Regions from separate parts of the Mesorhizobium sp. P160927 genome, predicted to be linked through region 1. Evidence: predicted binding sites of a transcription regulator. Region 1 holds the regulator's gene; the other holds the start of a gene.
The links. The regulator PhoB, encoded in region 1, activates phosphate uptake and scavenging genes when phosphate is short. The targets are predictions, from matches to a motif close to TGTCATNNANCTGTCAT.

Region 1 (6,632 bases):
CAGCCCCTACGAGGAATGGCAGCAACTGGCCTGGACCGGCGCACTCATAATCACATTGACGGTTCTCGCGCTCAGCATCTTCGCGCGCAGCCTGACCGGACGCAGAGAGGACAAATGAGCCAGATGTTGTCTCCAGACATGACGATTGCCGCCGAGGCAGCCGCCAAGGCGAAGATCGAGGTCAAGAACCTCAATTTCTACTACGGCCAGTCGAAGGCGCTGAAGGACATCACCTTGTCGCTGCCCGAGCGCAGCGTGACTGCCTTCATCGGACCGTCGGGTTGCGGAAAGTCGACGCTGCTGCGCGTCTTCAACCGCATCTACGAGCTCTACCCCAAGCAGACCGCCGAGGGTCAGGTGCTGCTCGACGGCCAGAACGTTCTCGACCGCTCGCAGGACCTCAACCTGTTGCGCACCAAGATCGGCATGGTGTTCCAGAAGCCGACGCCGTTCCCGATGTCGATCTATGAGAACATCGCCTTCGGCGTCCGGCTCTATGAGAAGATCGGCAAGGCCGAGATGGACGGCCGTGTCGAGCAGGCGTTGAAACGCGCCGCGCTCTGGAACGAGGTCAAGGACAAGCTCAATGCCAGCGGCCTCAGCCTGTCCGGCGGCCAGCAGCAGCGGCTTTGCATCGCCCGCACGGTGGCGGTGAAGCCGGAGGTCATCCTGCTCGATGAGCCGGCGTCGGCGCTCGACCCATTGTCGACCGCGAAGATCGAGGAATTGATCGACGAGTTGCAAGCCGACTACACAATCGTCATCGTCACCCACAACATGCAGCAGGCCGCGCGCGTCTCGAAGCAGACGGCTTTCATGTATCTGGGCGAGCTGGTCGAATTCGACAAGACCGAGAAGATCTTCACGTCGCCTCGCGAGAAGCGCACGCAGGATTATATCACCGGCCGCTTCGGCTGATCTCACGCATACGAGGACCAGGATCATGGCCGAACACACAGTCGCAGCCTTCGACGAGGATCTCGGACAGATCAGCAGGCTGATCAGCGACATGGGCGATCTCGCCGGCATTATGGTCGGCGGCGCCACCAAGGCGCTGCTGAATTCCGACAACGCGCTGGCACAGCGCGTCGTCTCCGACGACGCCATCATGGACGCGCGCCAGCGCGAACTCGATGATCGCGCCATCACCCTGATCGCCAAGCGCCAGCCGATGGCCGACGATCTGCGTCATGTGGTCGGCTCGATCCGCATGGCGGGCGATCTCGAACGCATCGGCGACCTTGCCAAGAACATCGCCAAGCGCGTCGGCTCCGTCGGCCTCACCGCCACGCCGCGCGACCTGTCGCATTCCATAGACTCCATGGCGCAGCTGGTGCTGATCCAGGTGCAGGGCGTGGTCGAGGAATATGCGGCCGGCGATGCCGCCGCCCTCGCCAAGCTCAGGAATGACGACGAACGCATCGATGTCAAATACACTTCGGTCTTCCGCGAACTCCTGACCTACATGATGGAGGATCCCCGCAACATCACTGCTTGCACGCATCTTTTGTTCTGCGCCAAGAATCTCGAACGCATCGGCGACCATGTGACCAACATTGCCGAGAATGCGTATTATGTGCTGACCGGCACGCAACTGCCCGCCAACCGTCCGAAGCAGGACGAGACGGCGATGTCGGTGCCGGCGGCTTGACGGCAGGGATGATCAATCGATGATCGCGCCACGCATCATGGTGGTGGAGGACGAGGAGCCGCTGGGCGTGCTCCTCCGCTACAATCTGGAGTCCGAGGGTTACCAGGTCGAGGTGGTGACACGCGGCGACGAAGCCGAGATCCGCCTCCAGGAAAACGTGCCCGACCTCCTGGTGCTCGACTGGATGGTGCCGGCGGTTTCCGGCATCGAACTCTGTCGGCGCCTGCGTATGCGGCCCGAGACGGAGCGGTTGCCGATCATCATGCTGACGGCGCGCGGCGAGGAGAGCGACCGCGTGCGCGGCCTCTCGACCGGCGCCGACGACTATCTGGTCAAACCGTTCTCGACGCCGGAATTCATGGCCCGGGTCAAGGCGCTGCTGCGCCGCGCCAAGCCGGAAGTGTTGTCCAGCGTGCTCAAGGTCGGCGACATCGTGCTCGACCGCGAATCGCACCGGGTCTATCGCAAGAAGAGCGAGATCCGGCTCGGACCGACCGAGTTCCGCCTGCTCGAGTTCATGATGCGCCATCCCGGCCGCGTATTCTCGCGCAGCCAGTTGCTCGACAATGTCTGGGGCGAGACGATCTACATCGACGAGCGCACCGTGGATGTGCATGTCGGCCGCCTGCGCAAGGCGGTAAACAATGGCCGCATGCCCGATGTGATACGCACCATCCGTGGCGCAGGCTACGCGATCCGCGAGGATTGAGATCAGGCCACGTTCTTGCCGGATCTCACCTGCATGCCCGGCGCGAAGATCTCCTGGTCGACGAAGGTGAGCGCGCGCATGGCGCAGCCCTCGCGGATCAGCGGCAATTCGTTCGGCTCTGTATCGAAGGAAATCGACGTCGAATGCTGGCCGCCGGCGGTCTGGGCGATGGCCTCGCGCAAGGCCGGCTCGATCAGATCGAAGGCGGCGGCGCTGACGCCGACCATCGCAACGGGCGCCGGATCGATCAGCGCGAACAGGCTGCCAAGCCCATAGCCCAGCGCCTCCCCGGCCTTGCGATAGGCCTCGCGTTCCGGTCCGTCTCTTTCGCGCGCCGTGGCCGCCAATGCACGCATGTCGGCGTCGCTGACGTCGACCGGTTTGGCGTCCTCACCCATCTGTCCTGCATTGCGCCAGATGGCATAGTTGCCGGCATAGGCCTCGACGCAGCCGCGCCGCCCGCAGCGGCAGAGCGCGCCGCCCGGGCGATGGATCATGTGGCCGAACTCGCCGCCCGAGGAATGGGTGCCTGTGAACAGCTCGCCCTTCAGCACCAGGCCCATGCCGATGCCGTGCGAGAGCAGGATGGCGATGAAGTCGTCGCGGTAGCGCTCGGGGTCGCGCCAGCGCAGCGCCACCGCCATCATGTTGCAGTCGTTCTCCATGGTGGCGGGGATGCCGAATTCGGCTTCGAGTATATCGGCGAAGGCAATGTCCGTCTGGGGCGTGATCGGCGACCACAGCATGGCGCGCGCCTCGGTGTCGGTGATGCCCTGGATCGCCAGCGCGATGCGGGCGATGCTGGCGACGTCGAGGTCGGGATCCTCGAGGCGGCGCCGGACGATGGCCACGCATTCGCCGATCAGCGCCTCGCGCGACATGGTCAGCGTGTCCAGCCGGCGCTGCTCCTCCGATATCACCTGGCCGGCGTAGTCGATGACGGCGACGGAGAGGAAATTCAGCGACAGCACCACGGTCATGACCGCCGCGGCCTCGGGGTTGAGGCCAAGGCCAACCTGCGGCCGGCCGCGTTTCAGTGAGCCGGCCTCGTTCGGCTTGCCTTCGCTCAGGATACCTTCGCCGATCAGGTCGGCTGATATGGCCGATATAGTCGAGTGGCTGAGGGCGGTGGTGGCGGCGATCTCGGTGCGCGAGGGCTGGCCACCCCGGCGCACGGCCCCAATCACCATTGCGCGATTGCGCCGGCGCAGATCGTCGTGGCGGATTCCGACCGACATGATTTCCCTCCCCGTCGCCGCGGTTCTTGACGCCTCCTCGAACACCCTCGGCAACAGGTCGAATACTGGCAGAAGCGGCTGGGGCTGTCATTTATTTATTGCGAGGCTCGAAAAAAGGCTTCCGGCACCTCAAAATCCGTCATAATCGATGTTGACAGGGTTCCGGCGATGGACCAGTGTTTTTTCGAGGCTCGAAAAAATAGGGCCTTCGTGCCGGCCTTTGGGGCCAGTTTGGTCGCGCCACACGCGGGCGCAGGGAGGATATCATGAAGAGATTCACAGTCGCCATTCTGGCGGGTGTCGCCATGTCGCTTACGCTCGCGTCGGTCGCTCAGGCGAAGGACAAAGTGATCGGCGTGTCGTGGTCGAACTTCCAGGAAGAGCGCTGGAAGACCGACGAGGCGGCCATGAAGAAGGCCATCGAGGCCGCGGGCGACAAGTACATTTCCGCCGATGCGCAGTCCAATCCCGGCAAACAGCTGACCGATGTCGAGAGCCTGATTTCGCAGGGCGCCAGTTCGCTGATCATCCTGGCGCAGGACGCGTCGGCCATCGGCCCGGCGGTACAGAAAGCGCTCGACGAGGGCATTCCGGTCGTCGGCTATGACCGCCTGATCGAGAACAAGGACGTCTTCTACCTGACCTTCGACAACAAGGAAGTCGGCCGCATGCAGGCCCGCGAAGTGTTCAAGGCGAAGCCTGAGGGCAATTACGTCTTCATCAAGGGCTCGGGCGCCGATCCGAATGCCGACTTCCTGTTCTCGGGCTCGATGGAAGTGCTGAAGGCAGCCATGGACAGCGGCAAGATCAAGAATGTCGGCGAAGCCTATACGGACGGCTGGCTACCCGCCAACGCCCAGAAGAACATGGAACAGTTCCTCACCGCCAACGACAACAAGGTCGACGCTGTGGTCGCCGCCAATGACGGCACCGCCGGCGGCGTGGTCGCGGCGCTGACGGCGCAGGGGCTCGCCGGCACCGTGCCGGTCTCTGGCCAGGACGGCGACCACGCCGCGCTCAACCGCATCGCGCTCGGCACCCAGACCGTGTCGGTGTGGAAGGACGCGCGCGAACTCGGCAAGAACGCCGCCGAGATCGCCTCGCAACTCGCCGACGGCAAGAAGATGACCGACATCGCCGGCGTGAAGGACTTCACGACGCCTGGCGGCAACACCGTCAAGTCGCTGTTCCTGACCCCGGTGGCCATCACCAAGGACAATCTCAACCTCGTTTTCGACGCCGGCTGGATCAAGAAGGACGAAGTCTGCACGGGTGTCGCCGCCGGCAGCGTCGCGGCCTGCAACTAAGCTTGATCGCCTGAAAAGTCGGAAGCGCCGCGGCTCATGAGTCGCGGCGTTTTCTCAACGAGATTTGTGTTTCGCTAACTTCTGGGCTCTGGTCCGGCTCCGCGTCAGACGGCAAGCCGCTGGGAGGACATCATGACCGACACGACCTCAACCTCGCGGGCCGATACGGCGCGTGCGTCGGAACTCGGCGCGGTCGCCCGGTTCCTCAAGGCGACCGAGATCGATACCCGTATGCTTGGCATGATCGGCGCGCTGCTGTTGATCTGGGTCGCGCTGCATGTGATTTCGAGCCTGCGTCTTGGCGTCGATCCGCTCGATTTCGACAGCCGCACGTTTCTCACGCCACGCAATCTGTGGAACCTGTCGGTGCAGACGTCCGCGGTCGCCATCATGGCCTGCGGCATGGTCCTGGTCATCGTCATGCGCAACATCGATCTGTCCGTCGGTTCCGCCGAGGGCCTGATCGGCATGGTCATGGGCTTTGCCCAGGTGCATTTCCTGGTTCGCTTCGTGGGACTTGAACTCGGCAACCCATGGATCTGGGTCCTGGCACTGGTCATCGGTCTGGCGCTCGGGCTTTTGATCGGCGCGTTCCAGGGCTTCGTCATCGCCTATCTGGAAGTGCCGGCCTTCATCGTCACACTGGGTGGCCTGCTGGTCTGGCGCGGGGCAGCCTGGTGGGTCACGTCAGGCCAGACGGTGGCACCGCTCGACGCCACTTTCCAGTTGATGGGCGGCGGACCGACCGGATCGATCGGTGCCACCTGGAGCTGGGTCGTGGGCATCGTCGCCTGCCTGGCCGTCGTGTTCGCGCTGTTCAACGGGCGGGTTCAGCGCAAGCGCTTCCGCTTCCCCCTGCGGCCGATCTGGGCCGAGACGCTGCACGGCGTCGTCACCTGCGCCGTCATCATGGGCGCGGTCTGGCTGGCCAACTCCTATCCATGGCCGATCGGGATCGTGAACCGGTACGCGGCCGCCAACAACATCTCCGTGCCGGAGGGTGGGCTGTTCATCGCCCACGGCATCGCCATACCGGTGCTGATGGCGGTCGCCGTCGGTCTGGTCATGACCTTCATCACCAACCGCACCCGTTTCGGCCGCTATGTCTTTGCCATTGGCGGCAATCCGGAAGCGGCCAATCTCGCCGGCATCAACACGCGCTGGATCACCATGAAGGTGTTCATGATCATGGGCGTGCTGGCCACGATCGCCGCCGCCATTTCGTCGGCCCGGCAGAACTCGTCGACCAATGTGCTGGGAACATTGGATGAGCTGCTCGTCATTGCCGCGGCCGTCATCGGTGGCACCTCGCTTGCCGGCGGATCGGGAACCATCATCGGTGCCATGCTCGGTGCATTGCTGATGCAGTCGCTGCAGTCGGGCATGGTGCTGCTCGGCGTCGACTCGCCGTTGCAGAGCATCGTCGTCGGCGCCGTGCTGGTCATCGCCGTCTGGCTCGACACCGTCTATCGCAAGCGGGTTTAGGGGTACGACCATGGCTGACAAAACCGCTCCCGTAACGGCCCTCACAACCGCGCCCGTTGGCACGCCGCTGGTCGACATGCGCAACATCTCGATCGCCTTCGGCGGCATCCGTGCCGTCGACGACGCCTCGATCGATCTTTTCCCCGGGGAGGTCGTGGCGCTGCTCGGCCATAACGGCGCCGGCAAGTCGACGCTGATCAAGATCCTGTCCGGCGCTTACAAGCGCGATGCGGGGCAGATCT
Region 2 (6,632 bases), 560 kb from region 1:
GAAGCGGCTTTCGCCTGATAGCGCCGACCTTGTTTCCGAAGCGTGCCGGTACGTCAAGCGACGTCGTTCAAACGAGGGTCTTGGCAACCGCGAGGCTGAAGCTCAATGTGCCGCAATCGCCCAGCCTGTCGATAGAAGGGCGGCAAGGGGTTCATGATTCGTATTTTTCAGAACTTGGCGCGGCGCTGGAGCGAGCTTTCCCTTGCTCTGCAATTCGTCGTTGCCGGCGGTTTTGGGCTCCTGGTCGTCATGGTGATCGTCGGGACCTGGGTGACGACGCAGATCCGGGACGGCGTCATTCGCAATTCGGCCGCCACGACGGCGCTCTATGTAGACAGCGTGATCGCGCCGCTGCTGCCCGACCTGCGCAAGAGCGAGGAGCTCAGCGCATCCGTCAAGCAGGCCCTCGACGAGACGCTCGGCCAGGGCGCGCTCGGCAAACGCCTGGCGTCCTTCAGGCTCTGGCGCCGCGACGGCACGATCCTCTATTCGAAGGACCCGGTTTTGACCGGCCGCCGCTTCGACCTGAACGACAATCTGCGTTCTGCCTTCCAGGGCAGCGTCGTTGCCCAGTTCGATACGTTCGACGAGAACGAAGACAAGGAGCGGGCCGCGGGTGTGCCGTTGCTCGAGATCTACAATCCAGTGCGCGAGCCCTGGTCCGGCGAAGTGGTCGCCGTCACCGAATTCTACGAGGTCGCTAGCGATTTCAAGGCGACCCTTGCTTCCGCCCTGCTGTCGAGCTGGCTGGTCGTGGCAGGCACCACCTTGACGGCATTCCTGCTTCTGTCGGGAATTGTCCTGCGCGGCAGCCGCATTATCGACGACCAGCGCGGGGCGCTGCGCCGCCAGGTGGCGGAGCTGCAGGGCCTGGTGACGCAGAACAGCGCCTTGCGGCATCGTGTGCAGCGGGCGTCCCGCCGCGCCACGGCGCTCAACGAAAGATATCTGCGCCGGATCGGCGCCGATCTGCATGACGGCCCTGCCCAGCTCGTGGCGCTGGCCGCGCTGCGCATGGACAGTCCGGTGTTTACCGGCGACGGCCATGGCAGCGAAGGCCGCTCGACCGAGGTCGCCATGATCCGCAAGACGCTGGAGGATGCGATGCGCGAAATACGCGGCATCTGCACCGGTCTGGTCCTGCCGCAGATAGAAACGGCGGCGGCGGCGGACGTTCTGCGGCTGGCCGTCGAGGAGCATGAGCGCCGGACGGGCACATCGGTGACGCTTACGATGCCGAAACATTTGCCGGAGCCTGGCGCTTCTGAGAAGATCAGCATTTATCGCTTCGTGCAGGAGGGGCTGAACAATGCCTACCGCCACGGACGGGGCAAGGATCAGGCGGTGCGTGCAGGCATGAAAAATGGTCGGTTTTTCGTTGAAGTATCGGACGGCGGACCGGGCTTCGATCTGGCGCGGGCAGAGGGGTTGGGCCTTGCCGGTCTCAGGGAGCGGGTTGAAAGCATTGGCGGCCAATTCGAAACACTGACAGGGCCGAAAGGCACGAAGCTGGTGATCCGTCTTTCGGTCGAGGAGCAAGCATGATCGGCGCCATCCGCATTGCCATTGTCGACGATCATCCGCTGTTCCGCGAAGGCGTGACGCGCAGCCTGTCGGAGATCGGCGGCTTCGAGATGGTCGGCGAAGGTGCGACCGCGCAGGACGCGGAGCGCATCGCCTCGACCATGCAGCCCGACATATTGCTCATCGACATTTCCATGCCGGGCGGCGGCCTGGCCGCGGTTGCCAGCATCCTTGCCGACCATCCCGCCCAAAAGATCGTCATGCTGACCGTTTCGGAGGCGAATGCCGATGTGACCAAGGCCTTGAACGCCGGGGTGCTCGGCTATGTCCTCAAAGGTGTCGGATCGCGCGCGCTTGCCGATATCCTGCGCAACGTGGCAACCGGCGAAAGCTATCTTTCGCCGATGCTGTCAGCCCGGCTGCTTTCCGATGTGCAGTCCCTGCAGCCCGCCAACGGGGTCGCGGACCGGCTGCGGCAGCTCACCGGCCGGCAGACCGAAATACTGCGGCTGGTGGCGGAGGGACTGAGCAACAAGGAAATCGCCTTGCGCCTGGAGCTGCAGGAGAAGACCGTCAAGCATCACATGACGGGGGTGCTGTCGAAACTCAACGTGCGAAACCGTACTGAAGCGGCCCTCATCATGCGCGAGTTTCGCGACCGCGACAGGGACCGTTCGTAGCCATCGCGGAACGCCGCGAAACGAGGTCACCTCCGCCGGGGGCGGCGGAGGTGACGTGTGAAACTGGTCGTTGCCTGTCGACCAACTTCACAAGGCCGAAATTCATGGGGCCGCAATTCATGGGGCCGAAATTCAAAGCGCCTTGAGCCGGCTGGCATCGGCCGGTGTGGCACGGCGATCGATGATCGTGCGGCCGAGCTTATCCATCATGCTGAAACGGCCGTTCTCGATCTTTTCCGTCAAGCCGTCGGGGTGCTGAACTGTAATCTTGTTGCCGTCCACGTCGACCGTGTCGCCGGTCATGGCGTTGACATGGCTTGTGCTCTGGTCGCCCTGGCCCTGGCTCTTACCCTTTCCGCTATTCCCGCCGCCGCTGTTTCCGCCATTGCCACTGTTGCCGTTGTTGCCGCCACCGTTGCCGTTGTTACCCCCACCACCGTTGCCGCCATTGCCACCGCCATTGCCGCCGCCACCGCCGTTGCCGCCCTTGTCGGCATGTGCGGTCGCGGCATCGAGTCCAGGCACGAAGCCATGGAAGACTATTTCATAGGGAGCGATGGTTAGCGCCAGGACGGCCGCCGATCCGATAGCCAGACGGCAACAACGGGCCGTGATCGATCCACGCATACTGATCTCCGTCGATTGAGCCGGCGTGCCCACCCCAACGTCGCAGTGCAACAACATCGCCGAAAGACGTGGTGGCCGGAAGCGACCCCCGACCGTTGCGTTTGTCCCCCAGGACCTTTGCAGGCGCAAGATCGGACCAAAGTCCCAGGGCGACGCGTGGAGAATCGCCCTCGCGAGTGAGCAGCAGCGGAGATACCATGTCACGAAAATGTGATCAGCCTGCCGTAAGCGGTCGAACAGGCAACAAGCTCCAGCCAAAACCAAGCCAGAGGTTCCCATGACCGAACATCGATCCCCCGACGCCCGATTCCGCACCAGCCTGCTCGAGGAAAACGAGGGCCCCGCCAACAATCCTAGCCAAAACCGCACCATGGGCGAGATCATCGCCGCGCGATTCTCGCGCCGCGGCTTCCTCAAGGGTTCGCTTGCTGTTTCGGCGATCGCCGCCACCGTCAGCCCGCTGGCCATGATCGCCGCCGACGATGCCCGTGCCGCGGAAGGTTCGGCCTTCAAATTCGACGAGCTGGAGGCCGGTATCGACGACAAGCACCACGTCGCGCCCGGCTACGACGCCGACGTTTTGCTGCGCTGGGGCGATCCGCTGTTTGTCGATTCGCCGGAATTCGACCCCACGAAGCAGTCGGCGCAAGCCCAGGCCAGGCAGTTCGGCTACAACAACGACTATGTCGGTTACATTCCGCTCGACGGCTCGGCCGAACATGGCCTGCTGGTGGTCAACCACGAATACACCAACCCGCATCTGATGTTCCCGGGCATCGTCAAGATCGTCGAGAAGGACGGCAAGAAGTCGGCCGAGGTGGCGCCGCTCTCGAAGGAGCAGGTCGATGTCGAGATGGCCGCCCATGGCGGCACCATCGTCGAGATCCGCAAGGAGGGCGGCAAATGGCGGGTGATTCGCGACGGCAAGCTCAACCGCCGCATCACCGCCAACACCGAAATGGCGTTGTCGGGCCCGGTCGCCGGCCATGACCGCGTGAAGACCAATGCCGACCCGTCCGGCGTCAAGGTGTTCGGCACCATCAACAATTGCGCCGGCGGGGTCACGCCCTGGGGCACCTATGTGATGTCCGAGGAGAACATCCATGGCTACTTCTCCGGCGAGCTGCCGGAGGGCCACAAGGAGGCCGCCAACTACAAGCGCCTCGGCATTCCGGAAGGCGCCTATGAATGGGGCGCGCACTATGACCGCTTCAACCTGGCCAAGGAGCCGAACGAGCCCAACCGCTTCGGCTGGATCGTCGAGGTCGATGTCAACGACCCGGCCTCGGTGCCGCGCAAGCGCACCGCCATGGGCCGCTTCAAGCATGAGGGCGCCGAATCGATCGTCGCCAAGGATGGTCGCGTGGTCTTCTATCTCGGCGACGACGAGCGCTTCGACTATGTCTACAAGTTCGTCACCAAGGGCATGTTCAACGCCGGCGACCGCGCGGCCAACAAGGATATGCTCGACGACGGCACACTGCATGTCGCAAAATTCGCGGAGGACGGCTCGGTCGAATGGATGCCGATCGTGTTCGGCCACGGCCCGCTGACGGCGGAAAACGGTTTTGCCGGCCAGGCCGACGTGCTGATCGAGACACGCCGCGCCGCCGACCTGCTTGGCGCCACCAAGATGGACAGGCCCGAAGACATCCAGCCCAATGCCGGCAACGGCAAGGTCTATGTCATGCTGACCAACAATTCCAAGCGCAAGGCCGATCAGGTCGACGCCGCCAACCCGCGCGCGGAAAACGCCTTCGGCCACATCATCGAAATCGTCGAGGACGATGGCGATTTCGCCGCCACCAAGGGCAAGTGGGAAGTGCTGCTGAAATGCGGCGACCCGTCGGTGGCGGCCGTCGGCGCCACCTTCTCCACCGCGACGAGCGCCAATGGCTGGTTCGGCATGCCCGACAATTGCGCGGTCGATTCGGCCGGGCGCCTGTGGGTCGCCACCGACGGCCAGGGCCCGAAGGCCACCGGCCGCACCGACGGCCTGTGGGCGGTGGACACGGAAGGATCGGCGCGGGCGACCTCGAGACTGTTCTTCCGGGTGCCGATCGGCGCCGAGATGTGCGGCCCGCAGTTTGCGCCCGACGATCAGACCGCCTTCGTCGCCGTCCAGCATCCGGGTGACGGCGGCGAGGATTGGGAAGCGTTCGGCCGGCCCTCCTATTATGAGGACCTGTCAACCCGCTGGCCCGATTTCAAGCCCGACATGCCGGTGCGGCCGGCGGTGGTCGCCATCACCAAACAGGGTGGCGGCAAGATCGCCATCTGAGGTCACGCGAGACAAAAAATGAGAGGGGCTCCGGCGATCCGGGGCCCCTCCTTTGTGCGACATCGTATTCAAGCCTCGGGAAAGATTGGAAATTTACACGTGGCGCCCTAGATCGTGATCAGGAGATCATCGCCATGCCCAAGTCGATCTACGACCGTGGCCTGCTCAAACCTGACGAAGTGGCCACCTTGCAACGTGTCTTCGACGAGGCCTGCCGCCGACGGCAAGCGCATCCCGAATCCGCCGAGGCGCGTGAATTGGCGCTCACCTTGCTGGCCCTCTACAATGCCGGCATGGTCGACGAGGAGATGCTGACCGAAGCTGTCGGTTTCCGGCGGCTGGAGCCGAAATCGGCGTGAGGCCGACGGAAAATGTTGTCCTATGCGGTCGCTCAGCGTGATGCGCCGGAGGGGCGGGATGAGCCGGCGATCCGAGCAGCTATCGCCTTGGCCAATATGCCGGCATTGGCAAAGCAGCCGCGGATGCTCGGCCGCATGCCGGTGAACCACAGGCCGGGCAGTTTCGGATCGGCCTGGCCGCCGTTGAAGAGCGGAACGCCCTTGTCGTCGAGCACGCCGAGATTGCCGACCATCCGCTCCAGCCCGGTGCGGTAGCCCGTCGCGGCAATGACGATGTCGGGAGCGATCAAGCTGCCATTGGCCAGGGTGACGCCGTCGCGGGTGAACTCCCGAACCCCGGGCACCACCACGATCCTGCCCGATTTGATGGCATCGACGGCGCCATCGTCGGCGGCGATCGCGGTGTAGTCCGAGCTCAGGCGACTGGCGCCGCCGGCGGGCGCGGGTGGCATGCCGAATTTGGTGAGATCGCCGAATACCAGGCGCTGCGTCACCGCCATCACCGCATCGGCGACGCGCAGAGGCAGGCGCGCCATGAGCGGCGAGAGGCGGTGCACGGCGATCTTGCCGACGCGCTTGGGCAAAAGGGCGGGGCCGTTGCGGGCCGACAGCCAGACAGCGGCGGTATCGACACCCGCCAGATGATTGAGTGCGTCGAAGCCCGAATTGCCGGCGCCGACAACCAGAACCTTCTTGCCCGCATAGGCATGGGCATCGCCAAAATCCGCCGAATGGATGATCCGGCCCGCGAACGCCTGCATCCCCTTCCACTGCGGCGTGAAGGGTTCCCGGTCGCGGCCGGTGGCGACAACGACATGACGTGCCAGGCGCGAGCCGGCGCCGGTGCGCACGAGCCAGTGATCGCCCCTGAACGTGATGGCCTCGACGGAAACGCCAAACTCCACCGGCAGACGATTCGCCTCATGGAAATCGCTCATATGACGGATGACGACGTCCCGGTGCGGAAAAGCGGGGGTGCCCTTGGGATAGGCAAGGCCGGGCAGCGCCGAGAGATCGCGGTGGGTGTTGAGGTGCAGCTGCTCGTGGCGCCGGCGCCAGGGCTCGGCCAGCCGGCTTTCCTTCTCCAGGATCGCCGTCGCCACGCCGGCCTTCATCAAGGCCCTCGCGACGGCCAGCCCGGCGGCGCCGGCGCCAATGACG

Region 2: the regulator PhoB is predicted to act here: its motif matches at 3,030-3,046, upstream of AC3CB8_RS04150 (PhoX family protein).

Annotation. Positions count from the first base shown of each region.
Region 1 covers NZ_JBYMDW010000001.1:243,428-250,059, reverse strand. Annotated here, with positions in the region: gene pstA (phosphate ABC transporter permease PstA) at 1-118, shown strand, start outside; gene pstB (phosphate ABC transporter ATP-binding protein PstB) at 115-918, shown strand; gene phoU (phosphate signaling complex protein PhoU) at 944-1,651, shown strand; gene phoB (phosphate regulon transcriptional regulator PhoB) at 1,671-2,360, shown strand; gene AC3CB8_RS01215 (ROK family protein) at 2,363-3,598, opposite strand; gene xylF (D-xylose ABC transporter substrate-binding protein) at 3,865-4,905, shown strand; gene AC3CB8_RS01205 (sugar ABC transporter permease) at 5,038-6,390, shown strand; gene AC3CB8_RS01200 (ATP-binding cassette domain-containing protein) at 6,401-6,632, shown strand, end outside.
Region 2 covers NZ_JBYMDW010000001.1:804,963-811,594, forward strand. Annotated here, with positions in the region: gene AC3CB8_RS04135 (sensor histidine kinase) at 154-1,545, shown strand; gene AC3CB8_RS04140 (response regulator) at 1,542-2,204, shown strand; gene AC3CB8_RS04145 (hypothetical protein) at 2,337-2,831, opposite strand; gene AC3CB8_RS04150 (PhoX family protein) at 3,109-5,112, shown strand; gene AC3CB8_RS04155 (hypothetical protein) at 5,247-5,471, shown strand; gene AC3CB8_RS04160 (flavin-containing monooxygenase) at 5,504-6,632, opposite strand, start outside.